DNA from 4 places in the Serratia sp. AR11 genome. Region 3 is predicted to be linked to each of the others. Evidence: predicted binding sites of a transcription regulator. Region 3 holds the regulator's gene; each other region holds the start of a gene.
The links. The regulator PhoB, encoded in region 3, activates phosphate uptake and scavenging genes when phosphate is short. The targets are predictions, from matches to a motif close to CTGTCATAAAACTGNCNNAT.
Positions count from the first base shown of each region.

Region 1 (4,737 bases), 830 kb from region 3:
GAGATAGTCACGCTGATCGGAGCTAACGGCGCCGGTAAAACTACGCTGCTCGGCACGCTGTGCGGTGAACCCCGTGCCAGCGAGGGCAGCATCACTTTCCTCGATCAGGATATTACCCAGTGGCAGACCTCGCGCATCATGCGTGAGGCGGTGGCTATTGTGCCGGAAGGGCGACGGGTATTCTCGCGAATGACGGTGGAAGAGAATCTGGCGATGGGCGGTTTCTTTGCCGACCGTCAGCAGTATCAGCAGCGTATCGAAAGGGTTTTCGGCCTGTTCCCACGCCTGCTGGAGCGCCGTGCCCAACGTTCCGGCACCATGTCCGGCGGTGAGCAACAGATGTTGGCTATCGGCCGTGCGCTGATGAGCCAGCCAAAGTTGCTGTTGCTCGACGAACCTTCCCTTGGGCTGGCGCCGATCATTATTCAGCAGATTTTTGACATTATTGAGCAACTGCGCGAAGAGGGAATGACCATCTTCCTGGTGGAGCAAAACGCCAATCAGGCGCTGAAACTGGCCGATCGTGGTTATGTACTGGAAAACGGCCGCGTGGTGTTGGAAGATACGGGAGCCGCATTGTTAGCAAACGAAGCAGTTCGATCCGCTTATCTCGGTGGATAGTTTGTCCCAGTAACTAATAATAATCAGGAATGAGAAGAAGAAATGAACACAGAAGGGTTACTCGCGCAGCGCATCGTAAAAGTAAAAAGCTCGGCAATTCGTGAATTGCTCAAGCACAGTAAGATGGAAAACGTCATTTCGCTGGCGGGCGGCATCCCCTCTGATGCCCTGTTTGATTTCGAAGGTTTGAGCATCGCCACTCATCAGGCGATCACCGAGCAGCCGAAAAGCGCTTTCCAATATGGTTTGACCGAAGGCAGCCCGGTGCTGCGTGAGCGCATCTGCGAACTGTGCGCCCAGCGTGGTGTTTCTGCCACTGCCGAAGAAGTGATGGTCACGGCCGGTTCCCAGCAGGCGCTGGATCTGGTGATGCGTGCCATCGTCAATCCGGGCGATGTGTTTGTGGTGGAGCGTCCGACCTATCTGGCGGCGTTACAGACGCTGGAGCTGGCGGAGGCCAACATCATGTCGGTGTCGTCCGACAGCGATGGCATGGTGGTTGAAGAGCTGGCCGAACTGCTGAAAACCCAGCGCATCAAGGGCGTGTATGTGGTGCCGAACTTCGGCAACCCAAGCGGTATCACCCTGAGCGCACCGCGCCGCGAACTGTTGGTGAAACTGGCGGCCGAGCACAATTTCCTGATCATCGAGGATGACCCGTACGGCGAACTGCGCTTTACCGAAGAGCGCAACGCTACGCTGCACCAGATTTCCCAGCAGGTGCTGGGTCATACCGATAACATTATCTACACCTCGACCTTCTCCAAGATCCTGGCGCCGGGCCTGCGCCTGGGCTGGGCAATTTTGCCTGAGTTCCTGCTGCATAAAGTGGCGATCATCAAGCAGGCGGCGGATCTGCACGCCAGCGCGCTGTCGCAGAGCATCGTCGAATGCTATCTGGGGTTGGATCGTCTGGCGGCGCAGATCGAAAAGATCCGCGCGGCCTACAAGCACAAGGGCGAGATCCTGGCCGGGCTGGTGGAACAAGAGCTGGGCGACCATATCAGCTTCGATATGCCGAAGGGCGGTATGTTCCTGTGGGCGCGTTTCCGTCAGCCGTTTAACGCTACCGAATGGCTGAAAACCACCCTGCAGCAGGGCGTGGTATTCGTGCCGGGGGAATACTTCTTCTCAGACAACCCGGATCGTTCGACCTTCCGCCTGTCGTTCGCCACCGCGACCGAACAGCAAATGCAGGAAGCGGTCGCTCGACTGCGTCGTTCACTGTAATACCCACGGCGGCGGGGCAGTTCTCCCTGCCGCCGACATCAAACCGCAATCTGCACTTCACTCTCCCGTCACACGGCTGTCATCTGGCAGTTATATTTCTGTCATCCGAGCATGGCATGTTAGCTACCGAACAAAAAACTGATTCTTTTCGCTCACGCGCTTATTACACCAGCTTTTTTCAGGAGTTAGGCATGCTCACCTACGCTATTCGCAAAACTACGCTGTGCGTCGCGTTGACCCTGGCGGTCAGCACTCAGGCACTGGCGGCAACCGAGATCCCGTTCTGGCATTCAATGGAAGGTGAATTGGGTAAAGAAGTGGATTCCCTGGCGGATCGCTTTAACCAGTCGCACACCGACGTCAAAATTGTCCCGGTTTATAAAGGTAACTACGAACAGAGCCTGGCGGCGGGCATCGCGGCCTATCGCTCAGGCAAAGCGCCGGCAATTTTGCAGGTGTACGAGGTGGGCACGGCAACCATGATGGCCAGCAAGGCGATCAAGCCGGTGTATGAAGTGTTTAAAGATGCCGGTATCAACTTTGACGAGTCGGTGTTCGTGCCGACGGTGGCCGGTTACTACACCGACAACAAGAGCGGCCACCTGCTGTCTCAGCCGTTCAACAGTTCCACTCCAGTGCTGTATTACAACAAGGACGCCTTCAAAAAAGCCGGCCTGAACCCGGACCAGCCGCCAAAAACCTGGCAGGAACTGGCGGCGGACACCGCCAAACTGCGTGCAGCCGGTATGAAGTGCGGCTACGCCAGCGGCTGGCAGGGCTGGATCCAGCTCGAGAACTTCAGCGCCTGGCACGGGGTGCCGTTCGCCACGGAGAACAACGGTTTCGGGGGAGCCAGCGCCAAGCTGGAATTCAACAAGCCGCTGCAGGTCAAGCACATCCAACTGCTGGAAGAGATGAACAAGAAGGGTAATTTCACCTATTTCGGCCGTAAAGACGAATCCACCGAGAAGTTCTACAGCGGCGACTGTGCCATTACTACCGCGTCATCCGGTTCGCTGGCAGATATCAAGCATTACGCCAAGTTCAACTACGGCGTGGGCATGATGCCGTACGATGCGGATGCCAAAAATGCACCGCAGAACGCCATCATTGGCGGTGCCAGCCTGTGGGTGATGAACGGCAAAGATGCCGCCACTTACAAAGGGGTCGCCGAGTTCCTGCAGTATCTGGCCCAGCCGGAAATTGCCGCCGAATGGCACCAGAAGACCGGTTATCTGCCGATCACCACCGCGGCCTACGATCTGACCAAGCAACAGGGCTTCTATGACAAGAACCCGGGCGCCGATGTGGCGACACGTCAGATGCTGAACAAGCCACCGTTGCCATTCACCAAGGGCCTGCGTTTGGGCAACATGCCGCAGATCCGTACCGTGGTGGATGAAGAATTGGAAGGCGTGTGGACCGGCAAGAAAACGCCACAGCAGGCGCTGGATGCCGCCGTGCAGCGCGGTGACGTATTGCTGCGTCGCTTCGAGTCCCAGACCAAGTAGCGTCAACCGGGACTCCGTTCCGGCGAACGACACCGATTTCACCCCCTCTCCCCTGGGAGAGGGCCGGGGTGAGGGGCTCAGTCAGCCCTCTCCCCACATTAACGGTTAACCCCTATGTCATCTTCCCGTCCCGGTTTCGGCTGTAGCTGGCTGCCCTATGTACTGGTGCTGCCGCAACTGTTGATCACCGCAATCTTTTTCCTGTGGCCCGCCGGCGAGGCGCTGTGGTATTCGGTGCAGAGCCTCGATCCCTTCGGTCTGTCCAGCCAGTTTGTCGGCCTGGATAACTTTACCCAGCTGTTCCAGGATCCTTACTACCTCGATTCGTTTTACACCACGCTGATTTTCAGCTTCCTGGTGGCGGGTATCGGGCTGGTCGTGTCGTTGTTCTTCGCTGCGCTGGTGGATTACGTGCTGCGCGGCAGCCGGATTTACCAGACGCTGATGATCTTGCCTTATGCGGTAGCTCCGGCGGTGGCGGCGGTACTGTGGATCTTCCTGTTCAACCCCGGCCTGGGGCTGATTACTCATTTCCTTAACGGACTGGGCTACAACTGGAACCACGCACAGAACAGTGGGCAAGCGATGTTCCTGGTGGTACTGGCTTCGGTCTGGCAGCAAATCAGCTACAACTTCCTGTTTTTCCTGGCGGCATTACAGTCCATTCCCCGATCGCTGGTGGAAGCGGCGGCTATCGACGGTGCCGGCCCGGTGCGGCGTTTCTTCAATCTGGTGCTGCCGTTGATCACGCCGGTGAGCTTCTTCCTGCTGGTAGTCAATTTGGTGTACGCCTTCTTCGACACCTTCCCGGTGATCGATGCCGCGACCGGCGGTGGGCCGGTGCAGTCCACTACCACGTTGATCTACAAGATCTACCGCGAAGGCTTTGCCGGTCTGGACTTGTCCAGCTCCGCGGCGCAGTCGGTGATCCTGATGCTGCTGGTGATTGGCCTGACGGTGATCCAGTTCCGTTTTGTCGAACGTAAGGTGCGTTACCAATGATTGAGAACCGACGCGGGCTGGATATCTTCAGCCACGTAATGCTGATTATCGGCGTGCTGGTGGTGCTGTTCCCGCTATACGTGGCCTTTGTCGCCGCCACGCTGGACGACAAACAGGTGTTTCAGGTGCCGATGACCCTGATCCCGGGCGGCCACCTGTGGGAAAACATCAGCAATATCTGGCAGGGCGGTGTGGGCAACCTCAAGGTGCCATTCTCGCTGCTGCTGCTCAATAGCGTGATCATGGCGCTGGCCATTACCTGCGGCAAAATAGTGGTATCGGTGTTGTCGGCCTATGCCATCGTTTATTTTCGTTTTCCGCTGCGCAGCCTGTTTTTCTGGCTGATTTTCATGACGCTGATGTTGCCGGTGGA
Region 1 covers NZ_CM150739.1:232,016-236,752, forward strand. The annotation lists gene livF (high-affinity branched-chain amino acid ABC transporter ATP-binding protein LivF) at 1-621, shown strand, start outside; gene ACSOSI_RS01065 (aminotransferase-like domain-containing protein) at 664-1,851, shown strand; gene ugpB (sn-glycerol-3-phosphate ABC transporter substrate-binding protein UgpB) at 2,043-3,362, shown strand; gene ugpA (sn-glycerol-3-phosphate ABC transporter permease UgpA) at 3,477-4,364, shown strand; gene ugpE (sn-glycerol-3-phosphate ABC transporter permease UgpE) at 4,361-4,737, shown strand, end outside.
Region 1: the regulator PhoB is predicted to act here: its motif matches at 1,917-1,936, upstream of ugpB (sn-glycerol-3-phosphate ABC transporter substrate-binding protein UgpB).

Region 2 (4,737 bases), 2.5 Mb from region 3:
GGTATTCAGGTGCGGGATTTAACCCTGCGCTTTGGTCAGCAGGTGATTTTTGAGCGGCTGAGCTTCGATATCGCAGGCGGCAGTTTTGTTGCCCTGCTCGGCGCCAGCGGCGCGGGGAAAACCAGCCTGTTGAAGATTATTGCCGGGCTGGAAAAACCCACCTCCGGTTCGGTGACCGGCAGTGACGGCCTGCCGATTGCCGGGCGCATCGCTTATATGGGGCAAAAGGATTTGCTCTATCCGTGGCTGACCATTGACCAGAACATCAGCCTCGGCGCGCGGCTGCGCGGTGAAAAGGTCGATTGCGCTTGGGCGGAACACCTGCGGGAACGCGTGGGGCTGAGCGGTTATGGCAATGCCTTGCCTGCTGCGCTGTCCGGTGGCATGCGTCAGCGCACCGCCATCGCCCGTACCCTGTATGAACGCCAGCCGATTGTGCTGATGGATGAGCCTTTCTCGGCGCTGGACACCATTACCCGCGCCATGATCCAGCAACTGGCCGCCGAACTGCTGGCGCAGCACACCGTATTGCTGATTACCCACGACCCAATGGAAGCCTGCCGTCTCAGCCATCACCTGCTGGTACTGTCCCGCTATCCCGCCGGTATTGACGATAGCCATGTTATCGAAGGTTTGCCGCCGCGCGCACCGGACGATCCTCATCTGCTGAAAAGCCAGAGCGAGCTGTTGTTGCAACTGGTGAGGGCCGCCGGATGAAACCACAGATTGAAAGCCGTCTGTCGCGGATGCGCCGCAGCCTGACGGTGTTTGCCGGCCTGCTATTGCTGTGGGGACTGGTCACTCTGGGTGATATTCCGGCTTTTCTGCTGCCTTCACCCACCTCAGTCGCGCAGGCGCTGTGGAACGACCGGGCTTACCTCGGTTACCACACGCTGATCACCGCCGCCGAGATCGCCTGCGGCCTGCTGGCCGGGGTGTTGCTTGGTGCCGTACTGGCGCTGTGCATGATTTATTCCCCACGGCTGCAACGCTGGCTAATGCCGCTGGTGCTAACCAGTCAGGCTATCCCGGTGTTTGCACTGGCCCCGCTGTTGGTGCTGTGGTTCGGTTTTGGCATGAGCGCCAAGGTGGTGATGGCCGTGTTGGTGATCTTCTTCCCGGTCACTTCAGCCTTCTTCGACGGACTGCGCCGGGTCAATAACGATTATCTCGATCTGGCCCGCACCCTGCGCGCTTCTCCCTGGGCGCAACTGCGGCATGTGCGGCTGATGGCGGCACTGCCGGCCTTTGGCTCCGGGCTGCGCATGGCCGCCGCCGTCGCCCCGATCGGCGCGATCATCGGCGAATGGGTCGGCTCGGCGGAAGGTTTGGGTTACGTAATGCTGAACGCCAACGCGCGCATGCAGACCGACGTCTGTTTTGCCGCGCTGTTTATTCTGGTGCTGATGACCGTCCTGCTTTGGGTGACGGTGGACGCGCTGCTGCTGCGCCTGATCGACTGGGCGCCGGAAAATGACTGATAACAAGGGATCCACAATGATTAATAAAACCCTCTGCGGACTGATGCTCTGCACCACGCTGGCCGGGCAAGCTACCGCCGCAGAAAAACTGACGCTGGTGCTCGACTGGTATATCAACCCCGATCACGCGCCGATTATGGTGGCCGAGCAGATCGGTGCCTTCAAGGCCGAAGGCCTGGACATCAAGATTGTGCCGCCTTCCGATCCGGCGCTACCACCACGGTTGGTGGCGGCAAAACAGGCCGATCTGGCCATCACCTATCAGCCGCAGCTGCATTTCTTTGCCGATCAGGGCCTGCCGCTGATGCGCGTGGGTACCCTGATTAATTCACCGCTCAATACCGTGATTACGCTGGATAAAAGCATTACCACCCCGGCAGGGCTGAAGGGCAAAAAAATCGGTTACTCGGTCAGCGGCATCGAACAGGCCACGCTGGCAACCATGTTCAAGCATGAACACCTCAACCCTGACGACGGTAAGTTGATTAACGTAAATTTCCAACTGACCAGCGCCCTGCTGGCAGGTCAGGTTGATGCGGTGATTGGCGGATATCGTAATATCGAAGCGCTGGAGCTAAAGTTGCAGGGCAAGGATCCGGTGGTGTTTAACGTGGAAGACTACGGCGTGCCAGCCTACGACGAACTGATTATCGTCGCCAATCGCGACGCGGTGGGCGAGCCGAAAATCAAGAAATTCCTCACGGCGCTGAAAAAAGGCAACGATTACCTGCAGGCTCACCCACAGGAAAGCTGGCTGGCGTTCGCCAAGGCCCACCCGGAACTCAATACCGAGTTGAACAAACAGGCCTGGCAGGCCAGCCTGCCGCTGTTCGCCCGCGATCCGGCCAGGCTGGATAAAGCGCGCTATCAGGCCTATGAACAGTTCCTGTTCGACAATAAGCTGATCAAAAAAATCACTCCGGTAGAGCAGTATGCGGTGGAGTTGCCTTAAAGGGCGCGTTGGTCTGTTTGCCCTCTCCCCAAGGAGAGGGCCTATTTTGCGCTCTGCTGCTCTCAGACGTGATTAGTGTCACAGTAATGTCACAAAAAACGCCAATCGCACTCTGCCGCGGCGAGGCAATGCAAACACGCATTGACCCTGGTGCTTTCAATGCGCTATACCCTTCCTCTTTCGCGCTGTGCGCGGCTCAATAGCGTTTGTCAGAGCAGTTAAGATTTTCTTTTTAATCAGACAGGGTACGGTGGATGGTTTCAGCATTAATTTCGTTTGCACTTTTTTTAGCCTCAATTCTCATCTACCGGACCCGAGCCGCCGCCAACCGCTGGTGGCTGGCCGCCCTGCTGACGCTGTTGGGCAGCTATCTGATCCTTAACGTGGTGCTGATCGCCAGTAACTACTTTACCGGCGATGGCATTACCGATGCGGTGCTCTACACCCTCACCAGCAGCCTGAAGGGTGCCGGCGTTGGCAAATACCTGCTGCCGTTTATCGGCCTGTTGGCGGTGCTGGCACTGATCTTCAGCGTGCTGACCTGGAGCCTGGTGCGGCGCAAGGCAAAAAGCAGCAGCGTGGTTTATAGCGTGCTCGCCGTGCTGCTGGCGCTGTTTTCCGTCGGCACCACCCCGGCCTTTCAGGATATCTCCCTGCTGGTCAGAAGCCAGATTAGCGGTGACACCGCCGACTTTGATACCTATTACAAAGCGCCGAAAAAGAGCATGCAGGGTAAAGCGCCGAACCTGGTGTATATCTATGCCGAAAGCCTGGAAAGAACCTATCTGGATGCAGATCTCTTCCCCGGCCTGACCGACGAACTGAACCAGCACCGCGCAAACAGTATCGATTTCAGCAATACCCAACAGCTGCCCGGCACCGGCTATACCATTGCCGGTATGGTGTCTTCGCAGTGCGGGATCCCGCTGTTTGCCCCCTTTGACGGCAACGCCTCCAGCGCCGTTTCCACCTTTTATCCGGAAAACGTCTGCCTGGGTGACGTGCTGAAATCCGCCGGTTACGACAACTACTTTTATCAGGGTGCCGAACTGGCCTTCGCCGGCAAAGATACCTTCCTGAAATCGCACGGTTTTGACCATGCGTATGGCTTCAAGGAGTTGCGTGGGCAGGTCAGCGATCCGAGCTACAAAAATGACTGGGGCTGGTACGACGATACCGTGCTGGATCTGGTGTTCGACAAGTTTGTCGAACTGTCGAAACAGGATAAAAAGTTCTCGCTGTTTGCGCTGACCGTCGACACCCATCACCCGGACGGTTTTATCTCCGCCAGTTGCAGCAAAAAGTCGTTCAGTTGGCAGAACAAAGAAAACCGCTCGCTAAGCGCGGTGGCCTGTAGCCAGCAACATATCGCGGCGCTAATCGACAAAATCAAAGCGTCCGAGTACTTCAAAAATACCGTTATCGTGGTGTCTTCGGATCACCTGGCGATGAACAACACCGCTTATGACATTCTGACCAAGCAGAAACGCCGCAATCTGTTCTTTATTATCGACGGCACCCACCCACAGACCGCGCTGCATAACGAGAAGCGCAGCACGCTGGACAACGGTGCCACGGTGCTGGACGTGATGGGCGGCGATAACTACATTGGCCTTGGGCGCAGCAGCCTGTCCAGTCCGACGCTGGCTACCGTATTTCTGAATATCGATGAGAAAATCAACGCCTGGAAACCGGCGGTGGTGAAACAATGGGGCTTCCCCAACAACATCAGCAACTTTAATCTGGACAATCAGGGCAGCCGTTTTAGCTTCTCTGGCATCACCTTTAAGGTGCCGTTTATCCTGAAGGTGACGGACAATAAAATTGAGCCGATGTTTAACGTCTATCTGTCCACGCCGCTGAAAAAACAGCTCGCCGGTTTGGGTGCGGGTGAAAAATTCGTCTGGGTCGACAAGTGCTATGAAATTGGCCGGGTGTGGGCGCCTGAACTGGCGCTGAGTACCGAGACCTGCGTTGCTTCAGGCAATCTGGCCGCCCCACCGCACATCGTGCAGGCCAAAGGGGGCAACTATCGTGGCAAGGTCAACTTTAGCAGCCCCGAAGGGGACAGCGTGGCCGCATATCAAAATGCCGTCGAGCGGCTGAAAGTGGACGATGCGGCGGTTAAATATCACGCAGATGCCATTGCCTTTATGCTGCCGGGCATGCCGGAACAGGTTAAGGCGATTACCGGTGTTGCCGCCGTCGAGGACTGGGGCCGCTGGTCGGACGCCAATCTGGCACCGACGGTGAACATCGACTACGTCGACCCACTGCCTTCGGCCTTTGATTTGGTGCTGCGCG
Region 2 covers NZ_CM150739.1:3,547,579-3,552,315, forward strand. The annotation lists gene ACSOSI_RS16765 (ABC transporter ATP-binding protein) at 1-717, shown strand, start outside; gene ACSOSI_RS16770 (ABC transporter permease) at 714-1,481, shown strand; gene ACSOSI_RS16775 (ABC transporter substrate-binding protein) at 1,498-2,433, shown strand; gene opgB (phosphatidylglycerol--membrane-oligosaccharide glycerophosphotransferase) at 2,688-4,737, shown strand, end outside.
Region 2: the regulator PhoB is predicted to act here: its motif matches at 2,509-2,528, upstream of opgB (phosphatidylglycerol--membrane-oligosaccharide glycerophosphotransferase).

Region 3 (4,737 bases):
GACCCAACGCCCGGCGGGTTTTCTGCAAAGTAGCAGAAGGCAGCGGCAGATAGCCGTCATGGTTCACCAGGTTTTGTCCGGTGTCGGACAGGACGCGATCGAGAAATGCGGCGGTCAGCGGCTCCAACGGCTGGTTGGGCGCTTTGTTAATGTAAATATACAGATAGCGCGACAGCGGGTAGCTACCGTTGCGCACGTTGGCATCGTTGGGGGTGACATAGTTTTCGCCGGACTCGGCCAGGGGCAACAGCCGCACGCCGCTGGCGCGAAAACCAATGCTGGCGTAACCGATACTGTTCAGTGAACCGGCCACCGCCTGCACCACCGAGGCAGAACCGGGCAGTTCATTGACCCGTGGCATAAAGTCACCGCCACACAGCGCACGCAGTTTGAAATAGCCGTAGGTGCCGGAGGCCGAGTTACGCCCAAAGCGTTGCAGCGCACGCTGCTGCCAATCGCCGTTCAACCCCAGTTCACCCCAGCGCGTCACCGGCTGGTTTTCGCCACAGCGCAGGGTAGCGGAGAAAATTCGGTCAAGCTGCTGCAGATTAAGACCGCGCAGCGGGTTGTCCTGATGTACCAGCACCACCAGCGCATCGACGGCGACCGGCACTGCCAGCGGCGCATAGCCATAGCGGTGTTCGAATGCCGATACTTCCGCCGCCTTCATCGGTCGGCTCATCGGCCCCAGCTGCGCGGCCCCCGCAGCCAAAGCGGTCGGCGCAGTTGAGGAGCCCGCGACCTGGATCTGCAAATTAACGTTGGGGTAATGCTGGCTGAAGTCCTGCGCCCACAGCGCCATCAGATTCGCCAGCGTATCGGAACCGACGCTCGACAGGTTGCCGGACAGCATGCCGTCCGGCTGCGCTAACGCGCCACGGCTCACCAGCAGCGCCAGGCAAAGCAACAGCCCTCGGGTCATTCGGATCATACCAGCCTCTCGCGCGTTAATTTTTCACCGCATTCTCTGATAAAGCTGCGGGAACAATCAACCGGTTAGGCAAGGTAAAGATGAATCGGGTGCCAATCCCCTGCTCACTGAGGATCTCCAATCTCGCGTCATGGTGGCTGAGCGCATGCTTGACGATTGCCAGCCCCAGCCCACTGCCGCCGGTCTGGCGTGAACGGGCCTTGTCGACGCGATAGAAACGTTCGGTCAGGCGCGGAATATGCTCGGCGGCGATGCCCGGCCCATTATCACTGACCTGGAACTGCGCGCCGTTGGGCGTCTGTTGCCAACTCACTTCAATATTGGTGCCCTTTGGCGTGTGATTGACGGCGTTGTACACCAGGTTTGATACCGCGCTGCGCAGTTGGTCGTCGTTGCCGAACACCTTGAGCTGTTCGTTCACCCGGAAGCTAATCTCATGGTTGCCACCGCTCAGCGACTGCGCTTCCCGTTGCAACACTCTCAACATCAGTGGGATATCGACCCGTTCGTTCATCTCGACGTTAGGCGCCGCCTCAATCCGCGACAGCGTCAGCAGCTGTTTGACCAGCCCATCCATACGCCGGGTCTGCTCTTGCATGGTGCCCAGCGCTTTGCCGCGCAGCGAGCCATCCAGCTCTTCGTCGCTCATCATCTCCAGGTAGCCCTGCAACACCGTGAGCGGGGTACGCAGCTCGTGGCTGACGTTGGCGAAGAAGTTGCGTCGCGCGCCTTCCAGCTGGCGCATTTGGGTGACGTCACGCGCCACCATCAGTAATTGCCCTTCGGAATAAGGCATCACGCGGAATTCGACGTAGTGCTCATTGTTCAACTGCAGCGTCAACGGCCGGGTGAACTCCTGCTGTTGCAGATAGTGGCTGAACTCCGGGTAACGCAGCAGGTTAAGGATGTGCTGACCATTGTCTTCCGGCCAGCGGAAACCCAGCAGATGCTGCGCCAAACCGTTACACCAAAAGATATTGCCTTCGACGGTAGTCATCACTACCGCATCGGGCAGCGATTCCGCGCCGCTGCGGAAGCGTTTGATCAACAGCGCCAGTTCACGCCGCCGACGGCGATTACGCTGCTGCATCTGATACAGGCCGTAAAACAGCGGTTCCCAGCTCCAGCGCCCGGGTGGCGGCGTCATGCTGCGGTCAACCCACAGCCAGTGGGAAAGTTTGAGTTGGTTGTAGAAATTCCATACCAGCGCCGCCAGCACGGAGGCCAGCAGCAACCAGGGCAGATAACCGAAAATCAGCCCCAGCAACAAGGCAGGCAAGCAGAAAAGGGCCAGCTCCAGGGCCAGCCTCTTCCAGGATAGACGTTCTAGCACGGCATATTCTCCAGCGCGTCGCGATCAGTAGCGCGTTGAGAATCGGTAGCCGGTGCCCCGAACGGTTTGAACCATTTTGTCATGACCACTGGTCTCTAACGCCTTACGGAGCCGACGGATATGCACGTCAACGGTGCGGTCTTCCACATAAACGTTAGTGCCCCAGACGTGATTAAGCAACTGTTCGCGGCTATAAACACGCTCTGGATGAGTCATAAAGAAGTGCAGCAATTTGAACTCGGTCGGCCCCATATCCAGCGCCTGCTCGTTGGCCATCACCCGGTGTGAAGAAGGATCCAGGCTCAGCCCTTGCATTTCAATCACTTCTTCCACCGCCATCGGTGAAATGCGGCGCATTACCGCCTTGATGCGCGCTACCAGCTCCTTCGGCGAGAAGGGTTTGGTGATGTAATCATCCGCCCCGACTTCCAGCCCACGGACACGGTCTTCTTCTTCACCGCGTGCGGTCAGCATCATCACCGGAATATCGCGGGTCATCGCTTCACGCTTCATATGTTTAATAAACTGAATGCCGGAACCTCCGGGTAACATCCAGTCGAGCAACACTAAATCAGGGAACGGCTCAGACAGGCGCGTCACTGCGCTGTCATAATCCTCAGCTTCCAACGGTTGGTAACCATTCTGTTCCAACACAAAGCACACCATCTCACGGATCGGCGCTTCGTCTTCCACCACCAGTATGCGTCTTGCCATCGTCAATCCTGCCAATGTGTTAGCGATCACAGTTGATTGCGGGCGCCATTATGCGTCAGTTTTGTGACAGATTTATGAAATAAATAGCCATGAAATAAACCGGGTGTCATAGGCAGTAAGCATAGCGATTATTTCTAATAATACAGAAACATCATATTCCCTTTATAATCCCTGCCATTACTCTATCGCCCCGGGAGTGTCATGCGCCTGATCCACACCTCTGACTGGCATCTTGGCCAGTATTTTTTCACCAAAAGCCGCGCCGCCGAACATCAGGCTTTTCTGCGCTGGCTGATCGAACAGATCGAACAACAGCAGGTGGATGCGCTGATCGTCGCCGGGGACCTGTTCGATACCGGCTCGCCGCCAAGCTACGCCCGTGAGCTGTATAACCGTTTCGTGGTGGAACTGCAGCGCACCGGCTGCCAGTTGGTGGTACTGGGCGGTAACCACGACTCCGTGGCAACCTTGAATGAGTCGCGTGAATTGCTTTCCTGCCTGAATACCACCGTGATTGCCAACGCACAGAGCGAAACCGAACAACAAATTCTGGTGCTGAATCAGCGCGACGGCCAGCCGGGTGCGGTACTTTGTGCCATCCCTTTCCTGCGCCCACGCGATCTGCTCACCAGCCGAGCCGGCGACTCCGGAGTGCAAAAACAGCAGGCGCTGCAAGAGGCTATCGCCGACCATTATCAAAGGCTGTACCAAGCGGCCTGCGCGCGTCGCGATGCGCTGGGCTTGCCACTGCCGATTGTTGCCACCGGCCACCTGACCACCGTGGGCGTCACCACCTCCGATTCGGTGCGCGATATCTACATTGGCACGCTGGACGCCTTCCCGGCCCAGGCCTTCCCGCCGGCCGACTACATCGCGCTGGGGCATATACACCGCGCGCAGAACGTCGCCAAATCCGAACATATTCGCTACAGCGGCTCGCCGATCCCACTCAGTTTTGACGAGTTGGGCAAAGCCAAAAGCGTGTTTATGGTGGATTTCAGCGCGGGCGCTCTGCAACAGGTCACTGCGCTGGAGATCCCCAGCTTCCAACCGATGCAGCTTATCAAGGGTGATTTGGCGCAGATCGAACAACAATTGCAGCAGTTCGCCGATTATCAGGGTGAACTACCGGTGTGGCTGGACATTGAAGTGGCAACACAGGACTACCTTAGCGACATTCAGCGCCGCATCCAGTTACTGGCCGATCAACTGCCGGTAGAAGTAGTGTTATTGCGCCGCAGCAAAGAACAGCGGCGCCAGGCCATTGAACAGCAGGACAAGGAAACGCTCAATGAACTGAGCGTCAACGAGGTGTTCGAACGGCGGCTGGCGCAGGAGCCTGAAATGGCCGAAGAACGTCGGCAACGAATGAGCCAAATGTTCCAGCAGGTGGTCGAGTCCGTGCGGCACAACGACCAGGAGCCGAGCCAATGAAAATCCTCAGCCTGAGATTAAAAAACCTCAATTCCCTGCAGGGCGAATGGAAGATCGATTTTACCGCCGAGCCTTTTGCCAGCAATGGGTTATTCGCCATCACCGGGCCTACCGGGGCAGGCAAAACCACCCTGCTGGACGCCATCTGTCTGGCGCTGTACCACCAGACGCCGCGCCTTAACGTCACGCCGAGCCAGAACGAGCTGATGACACGCCACACCGCCGAATCGCTGGCGGAGGTCGAATTTGAAGTTAAAGGGGTCGGCTATCGCGCCTTCTGGAGCCAGCGCCGCGCCAAAAATGCCCCGGACGGCAACCTGCAGGC
Region 3 covers NZ_CM150739.1:1,058,273-1,063,009, reverse strand. The annotation lists gene ACSOSI_RS05035 (PstS family phosphate ABC transporter substrate-binding protein) at 1-931, opposite strand, end outside; gene phoR (phosphate regulon sensor histidine kinase PhoR) at 948-2,264, opposite strand; gene phoB (phosphate response regulator transcription factor PhoB) at 2,289-2,978, opposite strand; gene sbcD (exonuclease subunit SbcD) at 3,180-4,412, shown strand; gene sbcC (exonuclease subunit SbcC) at 4,409-4,737, shown strand, end outside.

Region 4 (4,737 bases), 860 kb from region 3:
ATAGCGGCCGTCTTTACGTGCGCGGTCCGGGAAACGTTCGGCGACGTCGGTGACGCGGTCGAGGTAGTGGTCATGCAACACCACCAGCTCGTTGTCCTTGGTCATCACCAGATCCTGCTCGAGGAAGTCTGCACCCTGCGCGTAGGCCATGGCCTTCGCCGGCAGCGTGTGTTCCGGCAGATAGCCGCTGGCGCCACGGTGGGCGATCACCACCTTGTCGGCAGCCTGTGCGGCGCTGACCATTGAGGTGGCCAGGATAATCCCTGTCAGCAGGGCTTTGACTTGAGTCCGCATTCTGTTGTTCTCCATATTGTAGGGGCAGGGGGTAATAAAAAGGCCGCGGTGCGGCCTTTAAATAATGCGAAAGTGGTATGACGCTTAACCGCGTTTGTTGGCAGCGATTTCCGCGTGGTGTTTTTTCTCACTCAGCATGGTCAGTAACAGCAGAACTACTGCACCGACGCTACCGCCGATCATCACCATAAAGCCGCCGTCCCAACCGAAGTAGTCAACGGTGTAGCCGACGATGGCGCTGGCTGCGACAGAGCCGCCCAGATAACCGAACAGACCGGTGAAGCCCGCCGCGGTACCGGCCGCTTTCTTCGGCGCCAGTTCCAGTGCGTGCAGACCGATCAGCATCACCGGCCCGTAAATCAGGAAGCCGATGGTGATCATGCAGGCCATATCGATGCCAGGGTTACCGACCGGGTTGAGCCAGTAAACTACGGTGGCGATGGTGACCAGGGTCATGAAGAACACGCCGGTGGCGCCACGGTTGCCCTTGAACACCTTGTCCGACATCCAGCCGCACAGCAGGGTGCCCGGAATACCGGCATATTCGTACAGGAAATAGGCCCAGGAAGACTTATCCAGCGTGAAGTGTTTCACTTCTTTCAGGTAGGTCGGTGACCAGTCCAGGATGCCGTAACGCAGCAGGTAAACGAACACGTTGGCCACGGCGATGTACCACAGCAGCTTGTTCGGCAGGATGTACTGCATGAAGATTTGCTTGGCAGTCAGCTCTTCTTCCGCTTTCTCGCTGTAGTCGTCCGGATAATCGTTTTTGTATTCTTCGATCGGCGGCAGGCCACAGGATTGCGGAGTATCACGCATCAGGGCAAAGGCGATCAGAGCCACCAGGATGGCGCCGAAGGCCGGCATATACAGCGCTGCATGCCAGTCGTTGAACCAGGCCATGCCCAGCAGGAACAGCAGTGGCGGCAGACCGCCACCCACGTTATGGGCACAGTTCCAGACCGAAACGATGCTGCCGCGCTCTTTCTGCGACCACCAGTGCACCATGGTACGGCCACATGGCGGCCAGCCCATTCCCTGGAACCAACCGCACAGGAACAGCAGCACGAACATGACCGCGATGCTCGAAGTCGCCCATGGCACGAAGCCCATGAACAGCATCACCGCGGCAGCCAGGATCAGGCCGGCGGGCAGGAACACGCGCGGGTTGGAGCGGTCAGAAACCGACCCCATGATGAATTTGGAAAAACCGTAGGCGATGGAAATACCGGACAGCGCGAAACCGAGGTCACCGCGGCTGAAGCCCTGGTCGATCAGGTAAGGCATGGCCAGGGTGAAGTTCTTGCGCACCAGGTAGTAGGCGGCATAACCGAAGAAAATCCCCATAAAAATCTGCCAGCGCAATTTACGGTACAGCGGGTCGACTTTGTCGACCGGCACACGGGAAATGTGTGCTGCCGGCTTAAAAATACTCAACATGAGCGCCTCCGATGGCTTTATCTAGTTATCACATCAATATGACCTTTTACGTTCATTTGATGATTGAGCGGATATCGAATGTGGTGTTTTTTTGTTCCATAACGAGCGTCATCCTAGTCAAAACAGCCTGGTGTCGCTGTGATGGATGGCGCAATTGTTACACTTTTATGAAACACCGGCGGATTTTGAGCGATTCGTTAACGTTATGAAATAGAAAAACGCCTAAAAATCGTGATTATGATCACATTCATGGTTTTTTGTGGACATTTGGTTTTCGTTTTGAGTTCGTTATTGTTCCTTATCAAACAAAGACCCCAATGACTGTGGCTCAATAGGCTAATAATCACGGATCCTGAGAGAGCCTCATGAGCAGCCATTCACCGGATAACGAAACGGATGTGATCATTATTGGCGGCGGCGCGACCGGTGCGGGCATTGCTCGTGACTGCGCGCGTCGTGGCCTGCGTTGCATACTGCTGGAGCGTCACGATATTGCCACCGGTGCCACTGGCCGTAACCACGGGCTGCTGCACAGTGGAGCACGCTATGCGGTGACCGACGGTGAGTCGGCGCGTGAATGCATAGAAGAAAACCAAATCCTCAAGCGTATTGCGCACCACTGCATCGAACGTACCGATGGGCTGTTTATTACGCTGCCGCAGGATTCGCTGGACTATCAACAACAGTTTATTGCCTCCTGCCACAGCGCCGGTATCAACGCCGAAGCGATCGACCCACAGCTGGCGCTGCGTCTGGAGCCGGCGGCCAACCCGGCTCTGATCGGTGCGGTTCGCGTGCCGGACGGCACTGTCGATCCTTTCCGTCTCACTGCCGCCAATATGCTAGACGCCCGTGAGCACGGTGCGCAGATCCTCACCTATCATCAGGTGGTCGGTTTGCTTCGCTCGGGTGATCGCGTTACCGGGGTGCGCGTTTTCGACCATCAATCTGCACAGCGCTACGATATTCATGCCGAAGTGGTGGTCAATGCCGCGGGCATCTGGGGCCAGCAGATAGCGGAATATGCCGATCTGCGCATTCGCATGTTCCCGGCCAAGGGCGCTTTGCTGATCCTCGGCCACCGCATCAACAACATGGTGATCAACCGCTGCCGCAAACCGGCGGACGCCGACATTTTGGTGCCGGGCGACACCATCTCGGTGATTGGCACCACCTCCACCCATATTGACTATGACCAGATCGACAACATGCTGGTGACGCCGCAGGAAGTGGACATTCTGATCCGCGAGGGGGCGCTGCTGGCACCGGAGCTGGCGCAGACGCGTATTCTGCGCGCCTATGCCGGTGTGCGCCCATTGGTAGCCAGTGACGACGACCCCAGCGGCCGCAACGTCAGCCGCGGCATCGTGCTGCTCGATCACGCCAGCCGCGACGGCCTGGAAGGCTTTATCACCATTACCGGCGGCAAGCTGATGACCTACCGGCTGATGGCGCAGTGGGCGACCGATAAAGTGTGCGAAAAGCTCGGAATCGACAGCCCCTGTACCACCGCGCAGGAAGCCTTGCCCGGTTCGCGGCAGTCGGCGGAGGAAACGGTGCGCAGCGTGGTTTCCCTGCCTGCCAGCATTCGCGGTTCGGCGGTTTATCGCCACGGCGACAGGGCCAGTCAGGTACCGGCCGGCGATCGGCTGGATAACAGCCTGGTGTGCGAATGCGAAGCGGTGACCGCCGGTGAAGTGCGCTATGCGGTAAATTCCCTCACCGTTAATAACCTGGTCGATCTGCGCCGCCGCACCCGCGTCGGCATGGGCACCTGCCAGGGGGAGCTTTGCGCCTGCCGTGCCGCCGGGCTGTTGACGCGTTTTAACGTCACCACCCCGCAGCAGTCTATCGATCAGCTATCGCATTTCCTTAACGAGCGTTGGAAAGGGGTAAGACCGATCGCCTGGGGCGATGCGCTACGTGAAAGTGAGTTTACCAGCTGGGTTTATCAGGGATTGTGCGGGCTCGATGCCCGGAAGGAACAGGAGGCCGATGATGCGATTTGACGTAGTGGTGATTGGCGGTGGCCTGGCAGGCATGAGCTGTGCCATTCGATTGGCAGAGCAAGGCAAGCGCTGCGCCGTGGTCAGTTCTGGCCAAAGCGCACTCTATTTTTCATCCGGATCGCTTGATCTGCTGGCGCAGCTGCCCGACGGCACCCTGGTGGAATCACCGTTGATGGCGCTACCGGCACTTGAGCTGCAAGCGCCACGGCATCCTTATGCGCTGATCGGCGCTGAACGGGTGGCCGCACTGTCAGATGATGCGGCTCTGCTGTTGCAACGCTGCGGCTTGAGCCTGCAAGGCAGCAATGAGCGTAATCATCTGCGGGTGACTCCGCTGGGTACGCGCCGGGCCACCTGGCTTAGTCCTCAGGCTATTCCGGTCACGCCGTTGGACGGCGAACTAGCGTGGAAAAATATCGCGGTGATCGGCATTGAAGGATTTTTGGATTTTCAGCCACAGCTGGCCGCCAGTTCCCTGATACAGACGCTGGGCATCAAGGCGGAAGTGGCTTATATGCATTTGCCGGCGCTGGATCGGCTGCGTAACAACCCCAGTGAGTTCCGGGCGGTGAATATCGCCAGAGTACTGGATCTGCCGGAAAACCTGACGCCGATGGCAGAAGAAATGCGCCGGTTGGCCGGTGATGCCGAGGCGATTTTCCTGCCTGCCTGTCTGGGGCTGGAAGATGATAGCGCACTGGCCGCGTTGCAGGCTGCGGTGGGTAAACCGATTCTGCTGTTACCGACGTTGCCGCCTTCGGTTCTGGGTATGCGCCTGCATCAGGCGCTGCGTTCGCGTCTGCAGCAACTGGGCGGCGTTTTTATGCCGGGTGACAGCGTACTGCGGGCAGATATCGAAGCCGGGCGAGTCACTGGCCTCTATACCCGCAACCATACCGATATTCCATTGCTGGCGCAGCAGGTGGTGCTGGCCAGCGGCAGCTTCTTCAGCAACGGGCTGGTGGCGGGCTTCGACGGCATACGTGAACCGGTG
Region 4 covers NZ_CM150739.1:195,586-200,322, forward strand. The annotation lists gene glpQ (glycerophosphodiester phosphodiesterase) at 1-294, opposite strand, end outside; gene glpT (glycerol-3-phosphate transporter) at 379-1,734, opposite strand; gene glpA (anaerobic glycerol-3-phosphate dehydrogenase subunit A) at 2,100-3,743, shown strand; gene glpB (glycerol-3-phosphate dehydrogenase subunit GlpB) at 3,733-4,737, shown strand, end outside.
Region 4: the regulator PhoB is predicted to act here: its motif matches at 1,889-1,908, upstream of glpT (glycerol-3-phosphate transporter).